DNA from 3 places in the Alicyclobacillus sp. CIJ1 genome. Region 3 is predicted to be linked to each of the others. Evidence: predicted binding sites of a transcription regulator. Region 3 holds the regulator's gene; each other region holds the start of a gene.
What was found. The regulator LexA, encoded in region 3, represses DNA repair genes until DNA is damaged. The targets are predictions, from matches to a motif close to CGAACATATGTTCG.

Region 1: the regulator LexA is predicted to act here: its motif matches at 3,451-3,464, upstream of AC27E8_RS03930 (SPL family radical SAM protein).
Region 2: the regulator LexA is predicted to act here: its motif matches at 2,027-2,040, upstream of AC27E8_RS14040 (Y-family DNA polymerase).

The regions. Positions count from the first base shown of each region.
Region 1 is NZ_BAAJPH010000067.1:100,065-105,757, reverse strand. Features, by position in the region: gene nadA (quinolinate synthase NadA) at 1-920, opposite strand, end outside; gene nadB (L-aspartate oxidase) at 927-2,435, opposite strand; gene nadC (carboxylating nicotinate-nucleotide diphosphorylase) at 2,451-3,296, opposite strand; gene AC27E8_RS03930 (SPL family radical SAM protein) at 3,500-4,492, shown strand; gene AC27E8_RS03925 (ThiF family adenylyltransferase) at 4,496-5,527, opposite strand; gene AC27E8_RS03920 (thiazole synthase) at 5,543-5,693, opposite strand, start outside.
Region 2 is NZ_BAAJPH010000143.1:202,472-208,164, forward strand. Features, by position in the region: gene AC27E8_RS14030 (DEAD/DEAH box helicase) at 1-1,323, shown strand, start outside; gene AC27E8_RS14035 (SWIM zinc finger family protein) at 1,320-1,997, shown strand; gene AC27E8_RS14040 (Y-family DNA polymerase) at 2,100-3,308, shown strand; gene AC27E8_RS14045 (DUF6504 family protein) at 3,335-3,547, shown strand; gene AC27E8_RS14050 (DNA polymerase III subunit alpha) at 3,560-5,693, shown strand, end outside.
Region 3 is NZ_BAAJPH010000102.1:22,678-28,370, forward strand. Features, by position in the region: gene AC27E8_RS06900 (tagaturonate reductase) at 1-1,259, shown strand, start outside; gene AC27E8_RS06905 (sugar porter family MFS transporter) at 1,389-2,786, shown strand; gene lexA (transcriptional repressor LexA) at 2,875-3,483, opposite strand; gene AC27E8_RS06915 (Cof-type HAD-IIB family hydrolase) at 3,558-4,349, opposite strand; gene AC27E8_RS06920 (glycine--tRNA ligase) at 4,515-5,693, shown strand, end outside.

The sequences.
Region 1 (5,693 bases), on a different contig from region 3:
ACGTCAGCCGGCACGGAGATGACCGTCTCGAGCCGGGCGAGCGCGTCCCGCACCTTCTCGAGCGTGATCATCTTCATGAACGGGCAGACCGCAGCGCGGTTCGCCGGGATGAAGGTCTTATCCGGGTTCTGGCGCTCCATCTGGTACAGGATGCCGACCTCCGTCGCCACGATGAACGCGCGCTTGTCGGATTCGCGAGCGCGCTCAAGCATGCCGCTGGTCGACAGAACGTGCGTGCGATCCGCCGGCAACTGCCCCTCGGCGAGCAGGTACATGTTGGACGTCGAGCAACCGCACTCTGGGTGAATCAGGAGTTCCGCATCGGGATGAGCCGAGAGCGTCGCCTCGATGTCGTGCGGCCGGATGCCCGCGTGGACGTGGCACTCGCCCATCCAGATGTGCAAGTTCTCTCGCCCGGTCACCCGCTTCACGTACGAGCCGAGAAACATGTCAGGCAGAAACAGGATCTCTCGGTCTTCAGGAATGCTCTGGACCACCTGCACGGCGTTCGAAGACGTGCAACAGTAGTCGCTCTCCGCCTTCACGTCCGCCGACGTGTTGACGTAGGAGACCACTACGGCGCCCGGGTGCTCCGCTTTCCACGCGCGCAGCTCATCCGCCGTGATGGAATCCGCCAGCGAACAGCCCGCGTTCGGATCAGGCAACAGCACCGTCTTGTCCGGGTTGAGGATGGCCGCCGTCTCCGCCATGAAGTGGACGCCGCAGAGCACGATCACGTCGGCATCGGCGCGCATCGCAGCGCGCGCGAGCGCGAGCGAATCCCCCAGCACGTCCGCAATGTCCTGAATTTCCGGCAGCTCATAGTTGTGCGCCAGGATCAGGGCGTTCCGCTTTTTCTTCCACGCCAGAATTTCGTCAATCAAATCTTGGCGTTCCGCCTTCGTCTCCAGCACATGCATTCCCCCTCAGGTCGTGATCGCGACAGACGTAGGAGCCCGATGCGCCTTGCACATTCGGCTTGGGCGAGCGTACGCCGGAACGGGCGCCGGCGCGTCCATTCGCACGTGACTGCCTCGACTCTCTTTTCTCCAGAGTGCCGAGCGCGCGATGAGCGACGCGGCCAGCACCGCCCCAGAGCCGGGATATCGGTCCGCCATGCCTTCAAGCTCGACAAGCGCCGCCCGCAGCCCCGACTCGTCGCGCACGAGTCCGACGGATCGCCACAGGACGGGGGCGAGTTCGGAGAGTGCCGCCTGGTCTTGCTCTGGATGAAGAAGCCACACGGGATCTTCTGGGGGGTGCATCCCAACTGGCTCCTCCCGCACGGCTTTCCCAAATTTCCGCCCCATGACGACACACTCGAGCAGCGAATTGCTCGCCAGCCGATTGGCCCCGTGCACGCCCGTGCACGCCGTTTCGCCAAGCGCAAAGAGCCCTGGCACCGAGGTGCGACCGACGAGATCGGCCTCGATCCCGCCCATGAGAAAGTGCGCGCCGGGCGTCACAGGAATGGCCTGCGAAGCGAGGTCCAGGCCGGCGCGGCGAAGCCGATCCGCGATAGACGGGAAGCGCGCCGCGACATCCGGAACCCGAGTCGCGTCGAGATAGACCCGATGACCTTCCGCCTCCGCTCTTGCGATGGCGAGCGCGACCACGTCCCGCGTGCGGAGGTTGTCCGCCGGATCGGCGAAAAGCGGCGCACCGCCCTCCGTGACGAGCACCGCGCCTGCGCCGCGCAGCGCCTCGGAGAGAAGCATCGCTTCGCCATCCCGCCCAAGCCACAGCGTCGGATGAAACTGCACAAACTCGAGATTCGCGAGCGTGGCGCCCGCGTGATAGGCGAGCGCGACGCCTGCGCCCACCGCGCTCGGCGGATTCGACGTGCGGCCGAAGAGGGCGCCCACCCCGCCCGTGGCGAGCCCCACGGCGCGCCGAGCCGCGACAAATCGTTGACGAGCCCCGTCCCAGGTCCACACGCCGACGGCCCGCCCCGTCGCGTCCTGCGCAAGGCCCACGCAGTGCTCCCGACGGATTTCGATCCGCGGATGGCGCGCGGCCGCCTGCCAAAGCGCTTCGGTGATGAAGTGCCCGGTGGCGTCTCCGCCCGCGTGGACGATGCGCCCTCTCGTGTGGCCGCCTTCCCGGCCCAGGGCGAACCGCCCGGACGAGTCGCGATCGAACGGAACCCCGAGCTGTGCGAGCCACGCGACGACACCCGGCGCTTCGTCGGTCAATTCGCGCACCCGCTGAGCGTCGCATAGCCCGGCACCCGCGCGCAGCGTGTCTGCAGCGTGCAGTGCCGGTTCGTCACCCTCGCTGAGCGCGGCCGCAAGCCCCCCCTGCGCCCGCGCTGAACTCGACGCGCGCGGCCCGTCCCCAGCGATGACGCACACGTCCTCGGCCTCGGCCGCGGCGAGCGCGGCGGTGAGCCCTGCGATCCCGGCTCCGACGATCACGACGCCTGCCGCTTCCATGTCGACAAGCCCCCTTTACGCGAGTTCCACGTCGATATCGAGCCCCACGTCCACGGCCTGGGCGCGCATGGTGATGTGGCTCATGGAGATGAAGTCGACGCCCGTCTCCGCCACAGCCCTCAGCCGCCCCGGGCGCATGTTGCCAGAAGCCTCCAGCGGCACGCGGCCCCCGGTGCGCCGCACCGCCTCGCGCATGATCTCGAGGTCCATGTTGTCGAGGAGCACGACGTCGGCCCCCGCCGCAATGGCCTCCTCCAGCTGATCCAGGGATTCGACCTCCACCTCGACCTTGTGGGCAAACCCAGCCCGCGCCTTGGCGCGCAACACGGCCTCGCGGACGCCGCCCGCGATGGCGATGTGGTTGTCCTTGATGAGCACCATGTCGTCGAGCGCAAACCTGTGATTCCAGGCGCCTCCAACGCGGACCGCGTACTTTTCCAGCGCCCGCCATCCGGGCGTGGTCTTCCGCGTGTCCAGGATGCGCGCCCTCGTTCCCGCGATCTCGCGGACGGCGTCGCGCGCAGCGGTGGCGATGCCCGTCAAGCGGGACAGAAAATTGAGCGCCGTGCGCTCCGCGCCGAGGATGGACCGCGCCGCACCCTCCACCCGCATCACGATTTGAGGTCCGTCGAGATCGATCCCGTCCGCGCACGCCACTGTGACCCGGAGAGTCGGATCCACCTCATGAAACACCCACGCGGCCACGTCCGTGCCGCACACCCTGGACGGCTCTTTGATCCACACGCTCGCGCGCGCTGTCGCATCGGCTGGGATGACCGCTTCGGTCGTGAGATCGCCACGGCCCAGGTCTTCCGCGAGCGCAAGGCGGACGAGATCGCGCGTCACCACGTCGAGCCACATCGCCCTCACGCCTCCTCCTGCGCGCCTCGCCACCTAGCCAGGCGCACGGCATCTGTCTAATCAACTGTATATACAGTAGCACACACAGCGTGGCGTTTCACCTGGAAATTGCGCGGGACTTGCGAAACGGGGGGAGCGGGGGTATACTGGGATCAGAACATATGTTCGGTTTTGTGCAGGTCGAGCCTAGGGGGAGTGCCAGGGTGGAGGCGCCGAAGTTTCTTCATCTCGAGGTGAAACGGGCGCTGAACCGGGTCCGAGCCTCGAACATGCCCTTTACATGGTCGCTGAATCCGTATCGAGGCTGCGGACACGGTTGCGCCTTCTGCTATGCGCGAGGCACGCACGAGTATCTCGGGTACAGCGCGGACGACACGTTTCGCTCGCGCATCCACGTGAAGCGAGATCTGCCGGCCGTTCTCGAGGCCGAACTCGAAGCGCGGCTGGCGCGAGCAGGCGGAGACCTCGAGCGGATGGCTGCCTCGCTCGGCACGGTGGCCGTCGGCACGGCGACGGACCCGTATCAGTCAGCCGAAGCGCGCTTCCACATCACGCGCCAGTGCCTCGAGATCCTCATCCGGTACGGCGTCCGGTTCAGCATCACGACGAGATCGCCACTCGTGCTGCGAGACATCGACCTTCTGCGGAGCGCCAGGCTGGAGGGCGTGCACGTGAGCCTGCACACGCTGGATGCCGAGATCTGGCGCGCATTCGAGCCAGCCACGCCACCGCCCGCCGTCCGGCTGCGCGCGATGGCGAAGCTCGCGCAGGCCGGAATTCCCGTGCGTGTCTTCGTCGCACCCGTGCTCCCCTACCTGACGGACGACGCCCACTCCATCGCCGCGGTGATGCAGGCCGCCCGGGCGGCAGGCGCTACGGATGCCATGGTGTCTCCTCTGCGGCTGGCACCCGAGGTCAAGCCGTGGTTCTTCTCCGTCCTCAAGCGCGCGTACCCGGCGATGGTTCCCCGATACGAACGGCTGTACGCGGGCCGCGCCTATCCATCGCGCGCGTACGCCGAGCGGTTGTACGCGGTTGAAACCCTCGCCAGGCGAATGGCGGGTCTTGCGCCGCGGCAGACGCCCGCGGACTCGCAGGACGCCGAGCCGGCCGCGCAGACGGCAAGACTTGCGCGCGCGGAACCAGGGAATACCGCGCCCGGTTCCCACTACATTCAGTTGACGCTGCCGCTTTAGGTATCACATGCCGATGTACTGCGCGTAAAGCGAACGGGCGCGGGCGGGATCGTCCGTACCGTGCACCAGCGCCCGGCCGTTGGGAAACACGGTGAGCGCGATGCCTTCTGTCTCGAATCGGAGCAGAGCGTCATTCGCGCGCACAGTGCCAAGCGGCCGCAGGCGCTCGGCGAGCGCTGACAGCGAGAGCGCCACGTCCTCCTGAGGCCGCACCTGAATCGTCTGGCGGCCGCAGAAGGTGATGGAAAGCGCCCGGCGGCCAGCGCGGAGGGCCACAAAGTCGCGTCGCCCGCAACACGGGCAGTCTCGCTTCGGCCCGCCCATGCGGATGAGGCGCACGTCGGTATGCCAGACGTCGGCCTGGAGGATGGCGTTCGACAGGGCGTCCTCGCGGCCCGCGAGGTACTTCAGCACCTCCGCCACCTGGTACGACGCCATCCACTGCACAATGGGCGAGATGACGCCGACGGTGTCGCACGTGTCGTGTCCCACGCGGGCGCCGTAGCCCAGCAGACACACGAGGCACGGCGTCCGGCCGGGGCGCAGAAACGCGCTCGTGCCGTGCGCCTCCACCGCGCCCGCGTAGGCCCACGGGATGTTGTGCTTGACCGCGACTTCGTTCACCAAATATCGGACCTCGAAGTTGTCGCTTCCGTCGATCACGACGTCCACGTCGGCGAGCAGGTGCTCCGCGTTCGAGGCGTCGAGATCGTCCACCACGGCTTCGATGGCGATGCCGCTGTTGGCGGCCGCAAGCGCGTTGCGCGCCGCAATGGCCTTCGGCGTGGCGTTCCGGGCGTCCTCCTCGGTGTACAGCAACTGGCGCTGCAGATTCGACGGCTCGACGACGTCCCGGTCGATGAGGCGCAGATAGCCCACGCCGGCGCGCGCGAGCTGCGCGGCGCTCGCGGTCCCGAGTGCGCCGAGCCCCACCACGGCCACGCGAACTTGCGAGATGCGCGCCTGTCCCGCCTCGCCGATGGGCCGAAAGCGAATCTGGCGCGAGTATCGGTCCTTGAAGTCGAAATCCGTCATGGCGCGGCCTTCCTTTCAACTCCGGCCAACGACGCCCGCCTCTGGGCTCGAAGGCGATGGCACGCTCGATTTCGGGATCCGACCGGCGCGCCGCGCGAGATAGCCAGCCTCGACCGCCAGCCGCATCGCCCGCGCCATCGCGACCGGATCGCCCGCCCGGGCGATG
Region 2 (5,693 bases), on a different contig from region 3:
TACTGGCTTCGGGTCAAGGAGCGGGGCGAGGCGTCGGGACCTCATCTCCTCGTCTGCCCGACTTCGCTGGTCGCGAACTGGAAGGCGGAGATTGAACGGTTTGCCCCTGATCTCTCGGTGTACGTGCATCACGGGCCCGCCCGGAATCTCGACCGTGCCTTTGCGGACCCTGTCGATCTCGTCATCACCACGTACGGGACGCTTCTTCGGGACGGCGAGGTGTTCCGCCGGCGGGCGTTCGACTGCGTCACCATCGACGAGGCGCAGGTGGTGAAAAACGCCTCGACGCAGCAGGCGCGAGCGCTTCGGGCGTTGACGAGTCGTCACCGCGTCGCGCTCACGGGCACGCCTGTGGAAAATCGGCTCGATGAGCTGTGGTCGCTCATGGATTTTTTAAATCCTGGCTACCTGGGATCGCTGCGCTGGTTTCGGACGACATTCGGTTCCATCGCGGAAGGGCGGGATTTGAGCGGCGTGCGCATGCGCCAGTTGCAGCTGCTGCTTCGTCCGGTGCTTCTGCGCCGCCGAAAGAGCGATCCGGCGATTGCGCCGGAGCTCCCGGAGAAGTGGGAAGTGGAGGAACGCGCGCTCCTGACGGCCGAGCAGGCCGCGATGTATCAGGCATTGGTGGATCAGATGTTCGCGCAGATCGCGCGTGGTCCGAGCGGCATCGCGCGAAGAGGCGCGATTCTGACCACGTTGCTCCGGCTCAAGCAGGTGTGCGATCACCCGGCGCTCATCTCGGGCGGGCGGCCATCTGCCAAGCGGAGTGGGAAACTGCGGAGCCTGTTGGATCTCCTGCGCGTGGTCGTGGACGGCGGGGAGGCCGCGCTTATCTTCACGCAGTTTCGAGAGATGGGCGAGATGTTGTGCGCAGCGGTGGAGGATGAGCTCGGATTTCGGCCGCCTTTCCTGCACGGCGGCATGTCCGCCAAGGCTCGGGGCGAGATCGTCGAGCAGTATCAGACCAAGCGAATGGCGTCGCCTGTGCTCGTCCTATCGCTGCGAGCAGGGGGCGTGGGGCTGAATCTCACGCGGGCCAATCACGTGTTTCACTACGATCGATGGTGGAATCCGGCGGTGGAAGATCAGGCGACGGACCGCGCGTACCGGATCGGCCAGTCGCGGGGCGTGGAGGTGCACAAGATGATCTGCGCCGGCACACTGGAGGAGCGAATTGACGAGATGCTGCGGGCGAAGCGGGCGCTGTCCGACGTGGTGAGCCGCGTGTCGGAGGACTGGGTGACGGAACTCGACGACGAGGCGCTGTATCAGTTGTTTGCGTTGAACCCGGTCGGCGTGATGGAGGAGGATGAGCCGTGAAGCGCGGTCCGTACGCGTCGCGCTGGGAGCTCGTGCTGGCCGAGGTGGATCCGTCTCACCTTCGCGCCGCCACGCGCCTGGCGATGTCGGGAGCGGTGCGCTCGAGAGCGTGGGACGGCGCTGGCTGGCGGGCGGTGGTGGAGCGGGGCGGCACGCGGCGCGCCTTCGACGTGTGGCTGCCCAAGCTCGCGGATTACGCGGGGCACGCGCGAGACGTGGCGCGCTGGCTCGCGATGCGCCCCGATTGGCTCGCGGCGCATTACGCGGGGGAGTGGGACGAGTCGTTTCTGGATTTTCTGTCCGCGCATCAGGTGGAGGTGGTGCCGACGGGCGAGACGGCGGCTCGGTTGCGAGCGCTGGCCACCTGCACCTGCGAGGAGATGGATCCGCTTTGTCCGCACGTCGTGGCGGTGCTCCTCGCATTCATCTGGGAAGCGGACACAACCCCGCTTGCGGCGTTTCGGCTGGTCGGGATCGAAGTGGACCAGTTGCTCGATCTCGTTCAGGAGGAGACGGCCGCGCTCGCGAGTGCCGCGGGGGCGTCAGGGCGCACCGATGTTTCTGAGGCGAGCGGGGGGCTTTGGGCGTGGAGCCCCGAGGAATGGTGCGAGGATGCGGCGGTTCGCCCGCTGGGGAGGATACGGCCCATCGTGAGGTGCGAGATTCGCCCATGAGGGCGGGTCTTTTCTTTTGTTCAAAAATGCGAACATATGTTTGCTTTCTGCTTGACTCGGGGTATAATGAGGGCATAGAACATTTGTTCGGTGGTGAGTGGGATGCGGTACAGTCTGTACGGCGAATGCGAAGGGCTGCTGGGCGAGGGCCAAGGCCCGTTTTTGGTCGAAGAAGATGGCAGGATCATCGATGTCTCTCGCACCGCAGCGCGGGCAGGGGTGCGGCTGGGAATGCCGGTACGGGAAGCTCTGGCGCTCATCCCGGGCTGCCGCGTGGAGTCGGCTACAGGCGAATCAACACCCTGGAGGCATTTGCGCCAAGTGCTGTGGTCGCATACGCCGTGGGTCGAAACGCATCCGGACGAGCGGCGGTTTTGGATCGAGCTCTCCGGACCGCGCGTCCCCCTCGCGGAACTCCGGCAGATGGCGCGCGACATCCGCCGGGGATTGACGGAGGAACAGCGGGTGGTGCTCGCGCTGGCCAAGACGCCGTGGCAGGCTCGTATGCTCCTCGCGTGGAGCCGGCAGGAGCGGGTGCCGGGGGCGCTGTACCGAAAACTGGGCGCTGAACCGCTGGTCGTGGCGCCGGATCTGCTGAACAGGGAGGATGAGGCCGTCTGGATGCGCGCGCCCATCGCGGCGTCGTGGTGGATTCCCGACGATGCCAAGGCTGAGCTCATCTCCCTGGGCGTCTTCCGACTGAAAGATCTGGCGGAAATCCCGGAGGACATGTTGTGTGCCCGCTTTGGAGAGCAGGCGCGGATCTGGCGGATGAAGGGTACGGAGAACAGAGGGCTTCGGCCGGATCGCCCGCCTGAGGCGTGGAGCGCCTCGTGGCGCGGAGACGCGGAAGGCGTGCCGCTCGAACAGGCGAAGATGCAAGTTCGCCTATGTCTGGAAAGCCTTTGTAGCCGCCTCGTGCGATTGGGGCTGGCCGTTCAAACCCTGTCCATCGCTTTGTGGACCGACGCGCGCGAGATTCGATGGGAAAAGCGGATTGCGAAGCCCACTCCTCAGCCGGACGCCTTATGGGCCCAGATGGCGTGGCCGGAAGAGATCCATCGGGCGCGGCGAATTTGGGGCGTCGAATTGTGCGCGACCGAGGTGGCGGAGCTTCGCCCGGTGCAGATGGGTCTGTTGGCGCAAGGGAAGGCGCTCGACGCCCTCGAGGCGCGGGATTCGGCGAACCGGCTCGAGCGGTTGAACGCGTGGGATGCGTGGATGTCGAAGTGGTCGAAGTTGCAGCGGGGCATGGCGGCGGATTTTCGCGAACGACGCCTGGCGCTGGTTCTCGCTGAGATGGCGCGTTGAGCCGCTTGGTGCGCAGGCCCTTGGCCGTGCTGCAATGGGAGGCGGATCTCCCGCGCTCGTTCATATACGAAGGCCAGAGACACCAGGTTCTATGGGTTCTCGATGAATGGTGGGAGATGGGCGACTGGTGGAAAGCCGGGCGGGATCGGCGAATGGTGCGCGTGTGGACGGATGTCGGCGCGTGCATGGATTTGGAATGCGAGGATGGGGTCTGGCGCGTGTATCGCGTTTGGGATTGAGGAGGGCGTGCGATGTTTGTCCATCTGCACTGTCATTCTCCCTATTCGTTTCTCGACGGGGCTTCCAGCATCGAGGCGCTGGTCGCGCAGGCGGCCGCGCAGGGCATGCCCGCGCTGGCCTTGACGGATCGCAATACCATCGCGGGGCAGCCCGAGTTTCATCGGTTGGCCGCCGCGTACGGTGTGAAGCCTATCGCGGGCGCGGAACTGACGATGGAGGACGGATCGCAGCTTGTGGTTCTGGCGGAAGATGCGAAGGGGTTTCGTCACCTATGCGAGCTTCTCACGCGCATGCACGTGGAGGCTCGGGATCGCGCGGATCCCAGGCTGCGGGAAGCGGATCTGTTTGAGCGGAGCGAAGGGCTTCTCGTCCTGTCGGGAGGGCTGCGCGGGTTCGTCCAGCGGGCCTTGGCGCGGCGCGCATACGGGGATGCCCAGAGGTTCGTGGAGCGATATCGGGATGTGTTCGGGGACCGGTTTTATCTCGAGTGGACGGCCGACGGACTCCCGGGCTGCGCGCGGCGCATGCGGGATTTGCTCCATCTCGCCGAGGCGACGGGCGTGCCCGCCGTCGCGGCGACCGATGTTCGCGCCGCCAGCCCGGAGGAAGTCGCGGTGCACGATGTGCTCACCTGCATTCGGGTGGGGTGCCATTTGCAGACGCCTCATCCCGAGCGCCCGTTTAACCGCCTGGGGTATTTGCACGATGAGGCCGAAGCAAGGCGCAGGTTCGCGCAAGATCCGCGAGCCATGGCGCGGACGGTCGAGATCGCCGAGCGGTGCTCCCCCGTATTTCCCGCGGAAGGGCCTCTGTTTCCCGAATACCGAGATGCGTCGGGCCGAGGCGGGGTGGAACTTCTTCAACAACTCGTGTGGCAAGGGGCGCGGGAGCGATACGGAAAGGTGAGTCCCGAACTTCAAATGCGACTGGAACACGAGCTCGCCATCATTCGCGATCTCGGCTATGCCGATTATTTTCTCGTCGTTTGGGACATCGTCCGATATGCGAGATCTCGCGGCATCCGCTGCGCGGGCCGCGGATCTGCGGCTGACTCCGTGGTCGCGTACTGCCTCTATCTGACGGAGGTGGACGCGCTGAACCGAAATCTGCTCTTTGAGCGATTTCTCTCGCGCGAGCGAGCGGAGCGGCCGGACATCGACATCGACTTTGCGAGCGATCGCCGGGACGAAGTCATCGACTACGTGTACCGGCGCTACGGGCGCGACCGGGTGGCTCGCGTAGCGACGTATCAGACATTTCGGGCGAGATCTGCCGTACGCGAGGTGGGGCGCGTGTTCGGGATCCCCGAAGAGCTCCTGGATACATTGGCCAAGCGGATCCCGTGGTCCACGCACGCCGATGAAATCGAAGAGGCGCTGGAACGGGTGCCCGAGTTGCGAGATTTTCAGCCTTATCGGCGCGCATTTCGATGGATGTTGGCCATCTCGCGCCAGATTGCGGGATTCCCTCGCCACTTCGGGACGCATACCGGCGGCATCGTCATGAGCGGGGAGCCGCTGATGAAGGTCACCAGCCTGCAGCCATCGGCCTCGGGGTGGCTCATCACGCCGTACGACAAGCGGCTCCTGGAAGACGTGGGCCTCGTGAAACTCGACCTCTTGTCCCTCCGAACCATGGCAGCCGTGGAAGGGGCGCTCCGCCTCGGGACGGCGCGCGCGGTCGACTATGATCGCATCCCCATGGACGATGAGGCCACGTTTGCCTCCATTCGCCGCGGAGACACCATCGGCGTCTTTCAGTTGGAGAGCCCTGCGCAGCGGGCGCTGCAGGTCCGGCTTGGCGCGGAATCCCTGGAGGACCTGGTGGCGAGCGTAGCGCTCATTCGCCCCGGCCCCATCCAGGGCAATATGGTCGATCCGTTCCTGGCTCGCCGGCGCGGACTGGAGCCTGTGAGTTACCTTCATCCGAAACTTGAACCTATCCTCGGCAAGACCTACGGCGTGGTGCTGTTCCAGGAGCAGGTCATTGAGATTGCCATCGCCATCGCGGGATTTACGCCGGGCGAGGCGGACGAACTCCGCCGCGTGATGAGCCATGCGCGCAGCCGCGCCGAAATGGAGCAAATTGGCGAGCGATTCGTCCAGAAGGCTGTGCGCCAGGGTGTGCCGCTCGAGACCGCGAAGA
Region 3 (5,693 bases):
ACCCTCGGCCGAGCGGCGCTCATCACATTCACCAGTTTCAGGAACAAGATGGCCTGTACACGGTGCTCGTGCGCGGCCTGCAGGACGGCAGGCCCGTGGAAAACGTGGAGCTTGTCACGTCGGTAGCTCGCGCCTTGGATTCGACACGGGAGTGGGCGCAGATCTTGCGATTCGCGCGCGATCCGCTCGTCGAGATCGCCGTGTCGAACACCACCGAATTGGGCGTGCGGTACGAAGCGATGCCGAGACCGACCTCGGATGCTCCGCCTGGGACGTATCCGGCGAAGCTGACGCAGTACCTGCACGAGCGGTATCTCGCGCTTGGCTGGCAAGAAACAGGCCGGATGATCGTCGTCCCGTGCGAGCTCATCGACGACAACGGTCAGCAGTTGCGGTCCATTGTGGAGCGCCATGCGGCGGATTGGCGGCTCGGGGCCGACTTTATGCGCTGGTTGCACGAGCGCGTCGAATTCTGCGACACCCTCGTCGATCGCATCGTGACCCCTTACGCTGGCGATCCACCGCTTCCCTACGAAGACGCGCTGGCGGTGACGGTTGAGCCGTACTACCTGTTTGCCATCCGCGGCAGCGAGCGGCTGAAGGCGCTGTGGCCGTTCGAGGACGTAGGACTTTGCGTCCACTACGCGGACGACATCCGCGACTTTCGGTTGCAGAAGCTTCGTGCCCTGAACGGCACACACACGGCGCTCGCAAACCTGGGTCTCATGGCGGGCCTCGAAACGGTGCTTGGGGTGATGGAGCACCCGACGCTCTCGCGGTTCGTTCACCAGCTCGTGCAGGACGAAATCGTGCCGGCCACCGAGTCCCATGTGACTCGTCCGGAGAGGTTGCGCGATTTCGCGCGTAATGTGCTCGAGCGGTTTCAGAATCCGTATCTGGAGCACAAATTGCGTTCGATTGCCACAAACGCCATCTCGAAGGCAAGAATCCGTCTCGTGCCGACGCTCCTGGACGCGGTGGAGCGGTTCGGAGACGCCAAGAGGCTCACGGCGGCCATCGCGGCGGTGTGCCTGGCGTATCGGCCAGGCATGGAACACGCAACTGAGCCGGATCCGGCTGGGCCCCGGCTTAAGGGGTTGTGGCAAGACGACGTCGAGGCCTCAGCGCGCGCCATTCTTTCGGACACCGAGTTGTGGTCCGCGGACCTGACCCAGGTGCCGGGCGTGCTCGACGGATGGACCCGTTTCGTAGACCTTGCATTGCGAGTGGGGCCAGTCCAGGCGGTGGCGTCTTTGTGACACGCTCATGGCTGAAAGGGGGTGAGACCGGCGTCGGGCGATTCGAGGACGAACCGAAGGCGTCCACTGGCAAAGGACAGGACAAAGGGATTCCGGCAAAGTGCGCACCTAGGAGGTGACTGAATCTTGATGCAGGCAGAATTGGCTCAGGCTGAGTATCGGCCGAATCTGGGCTATGTCGTGACGGTCGTCGTGATTGCATCGCTTGGCGGGCTCCTCTTCGGGTATGACACGGGCGTGATCGCAGGGGCGAACGAGTTTTTGAAGTCGGAGTTTCATATGAGCGCCGCGACCACCGGCCTCGTCTCGAGCAGCATCGATCTCGGCGCCATGCTCGGCGTGCTGATTGCGGGCTTCCTCGGCGACTCGTTTGGGAGGAAGAAAGCGCTGTCGGTCGCGGGCGTGATCTTCATCGCATCGAGCCTGATCTCGGCCTTCGCGCCGAGCGTAGGCGTGTTGGTGGCCGGGCGGTTCATCGGGGGCGTCGGCATCGGGCTGGCATCGCTGTTGTCACCGCTCTACATTGCCGAAATCGCACCACCGCGGATCCGCGGGCGATTAGTCGGGTCGAACCAGTTGGCGATTGTGTCCGGGATTTTTATCGTCTACTTTGTGAACGCGGCCATCGTGAGTTCGCATACCACGGCCTGGAACCAGACGACAGGCTGGCGCTGGATGTTTGCCATGGGCGTCATCCCGGCTGTCATCTTCTTCGCGCTGCTGTTCTTTGTGCCGGAGAGTCCAAGGTATCTGATGAAACGGGGACGCGAAGCGCAAGCCATCTCGATTCTGGAACGCGTGAGCGGTCCCGAGCGCGCGCGGTGGGACGCCGAGGAGATTCGCAAATCGCTCGAAGTTGTGCCGGATTCGTTGTTACAGGAACTGTCGCGCCCGGGCATTCGAAAGGCGCTCGGCATCGGCATTGTGCTCGCGATTTTTCAGCAGTTCACGGGCACCAACGCGGTGGGCTATTACGCCCCGATGATCTTCAAGGCGGCCGGCGCAGGCACCAACGCGTCGTTCTACGACACCGTTTGGATTGGCGCCATCAAGGTCATCTTCGTCATTGTGCTCATGCTCATCGTCGATCGCGTCGGAAGAAAGCGGTTGCTTGTGTGGAACGGGATGCTCATGGCGCTCTTCCTCGTCGTCCTCGGCATCGCCTTTTCGCTGCCGCACATGATCACGTGGCTGGTTCTCGCGCTCGTGTTTGCGCACACGATTGCGTATGAGCTTTCCTGGGGCGGCGGCGTGTGGATTGTGTTGTCCGAGATCTATCCGACCGCTATCCGCGGCCGCGCGATGGCTATCGCATCCTTTGCGCTGTGGTTCGCCACGTATCTCGTGGCACAGTTTTTCCCGATTTTGTTGCAGGCGATTGGCGGGACGTGGACGTTTTGGATCTTCGCGCTCTTCTGCATCGCCATGGCCGTCTTCATGCAGCGGGTCGTGCCGGAGACGAGCAAGAAGACGATGGAGAAGATCCAAAGCGACTGGCTCCAGTCGGAGCGAGGACGCTCTCTGTGACCGCCTGACGTATCTCGATGCCTGGTCTTGTAGAGGTGCTCTGAAGATGCGGCGAAGCAAAAGAGGCTTGCGCCGCATGTTTTTCTTTCTATCGGATCTGCCGAAAGATCCCGATGACCTTGCCCAGGATGGTTACGTTCGGAAAGTACAAGGGAGACATCGCGTCGTTTTCTGGTTGGAGGCGCACACGGCCATCCTCCCGGTAAAACCGCTTGATGGTGGCCTCGTCTTCATCAGTCATGGCCACGACGATGTCGCCGTTATCGGCCGACGTCTGCCGCCGAACAATGGCGAGATCTCCATCCAGAATGCCCGCATTCACCATGCTCTCACCGATCACGCGCAGCGCGAAGACCTCATCGCCTTTCGCCACGTCGCGGGGCAAAGGCAAGTATCCTTCGATGTCTTCCAGCGCCGAGATGGGAAGTCCTGCCGTGACGCGACCGACGATGGGAGCGAGCACGACATCCCCCGGTTCCTCGTCGTCCACAAGGAGTTCCAGAGCTCTCGGTTTGGTCGGATCTCGACGCAGATAACCCTTCTGCTGCAGTCGTTCGAGATGCCCGTGAACCGTCGAGCTGGACGCCAACCCGACCGCTTCCCCAATCTCTCGCACCGATGGCGGGTATCCTTTTTCGCGGATGTTTTTTCGGATAAACTCGAGAATTGCGCGTTGACGAGCCGTGAGACCGCTCACCGTTCCCACTCCCTTCGCACCCATTCTACCACGTCGCGCGGGAAGGTGCAAACACGTGTTCGGATAGGGGGATCTCAGATGAGCCCAAGTTCGGCCAAAGCGTCCGCTACGCCGCCCTCGTCGGCGCTTGACGTGACGCGTTTGGCCGCGCGCTTGACCTCGTCATTCGCGTTGCCCATGGCGAAGGAGTACCCCATGGTGCGGAACATGCCGATGTCGTTCCCGCCGTCTCCGATGTGCACGGCGTCCTCAGGTGCGATGCCCAGATACGAGAGGAGGTGCATCGCGCCGATGGACTTGTCGGACTTGCGTCGCTGGAAGTCGACGGCCTGTTCATGCCAGCGGTATACGTAGCATTCGGGGAACTCGCGCTCGAACACGTCGTCCCACTCGGCGGTCATGAATGCGTTCAGCTGAAAGACGCCGATCTCGTCCAGCCGATCGGCCATCCTCGGCTCGCAGGCGATGGGCGGGAAGTCGTAGGACGCGAGGACTGGAAGATATTGCGGTGGAATAGGCCGCAGGCTGAAGGCGTGATCGTGCGTGTGAATGATGGTCTGAATGCCGCGGCGCTCCGCCGCTTGTAGGATGCCGCGAACCACTTCGCGCGAGAAAGGCAGAGCAAAGATTTCTCGATCTCCGGCCTTTACCAAACCGCCGTTAAAATAGATGCCGTATGGGATCCCGAGCGAGGCCTGCACGTGCTGCGCATGAATGACGCTCCGACCCGTGCACACGGCGACCGGAATGTGGTTTTCAATGAGTTTGGCGACCGCCGCGGCGCTTTTGGGCACGATCCGGCCGTTTACAAACAGCGTGCCATCGATGTCGAGAAACACCATTTTGACGCGTTGCTTGGTTTTCACGAACTCTCCCCCCATGCTGCGACCGCTCGCGCCGGTATGAGACCAGTCGGAGTTTCATTATACACAACACCCTGCCAAAATAGGCACAGCGGACGCGCTCCGTTGCGCATACGCGCCGGCCTCGGCTATCATAGCCATATTGAGGACGAGCAGGAGGAACAGTCGATGCAGGTCACAATGGACACGTTGGTGTCGCTCGCAAAGCGGCGAGGCTTTATTTTCCCTGGTTCCGAGATTTACGGCGGATTGGCCAACACGTGGGATTATGGGCCGCTCGGCGCCCAGGTCAAACACAATTTGAAGCGCGCCTGGTGGCGGTTTTTCATCGAGCAAAATCCGTTGAATGTCGGTCTGGATTCGGCCATCCTCATGAATAAGCAGGTGTGGGTGGCGTCTGGACACGTGGCAAACTTCCACGACCCGATGGTGGACTGCCGTCAGTGCAAGGCACGCTTCCGGGCGGATAAACTCATTGAAGAGGCTGCAGAGGCGCAGGGGAAGTCGTTGGTGGTGGACGGCCTGCCGTTTGCCGAAATGGAGCGTCTGATTGAGGAACTTCAAATCGCTTGCCCTAACTGCGGAGCTCGCGATTTTACGAACGTCCGGCAGTTCAACATGATGTTCCGCACGTTTCAAGGCGTGACCGAAGACGCGGCCAACGAGGTTTATCTCCGCCCCGAGACCGCGCAAGGCATTTTTGTGAACTTTAAAAACGTCCAACGCACCATGCGCAAGAAACTGCCGTTTGGCATCGGCCAGTTTGGCAAAAGCTTCCGAAACGAAATTACGCCCGGGAACTTCATCTTCCGCACGCGCGAATTCGAACAGATGGAGCTCGAGTTCTTCTGCGCGCCAGGCGAAGACGAAAAATGGTTTGCGTATTGGCGGCAGACATGTATGGACTGGTTGCTCTCACTCGGGATCAAGGCGGAACATCTGCGGTTTCGCGATCACGCGAAGGAGCAACTGTCCCACTACAGCAAGGCGACGACGGACATCGAGTACCATTTTCCGTTCGGCTGGGGCGAGCTTTTGGGTGTCGCGAATCGCACCGATTACGACCTCAAGGCACACCAGGAGCACTCCGGGGAGAACATGATGGTGCAGGAGGAAGGCCGAGAGCCCTTCATTCCCTATTGCATCGAGCCTTCGATCGGCGCTGATCGCCTGTTTCTCGCGGTCTTCGCGGACGCCTACGACGAGGAAGAAGTGGCGGAAGGCGACACGCGCGTCGTTCTCCGGCTGCACCCGAAGCTCGCGCCTTACCAGGTCGCGGTGTTGCCTCTGTCGAAGAAGCTGAACGAACCGGCGCACCGTCTGTACCTGGACCTGATTCAGGTGTAT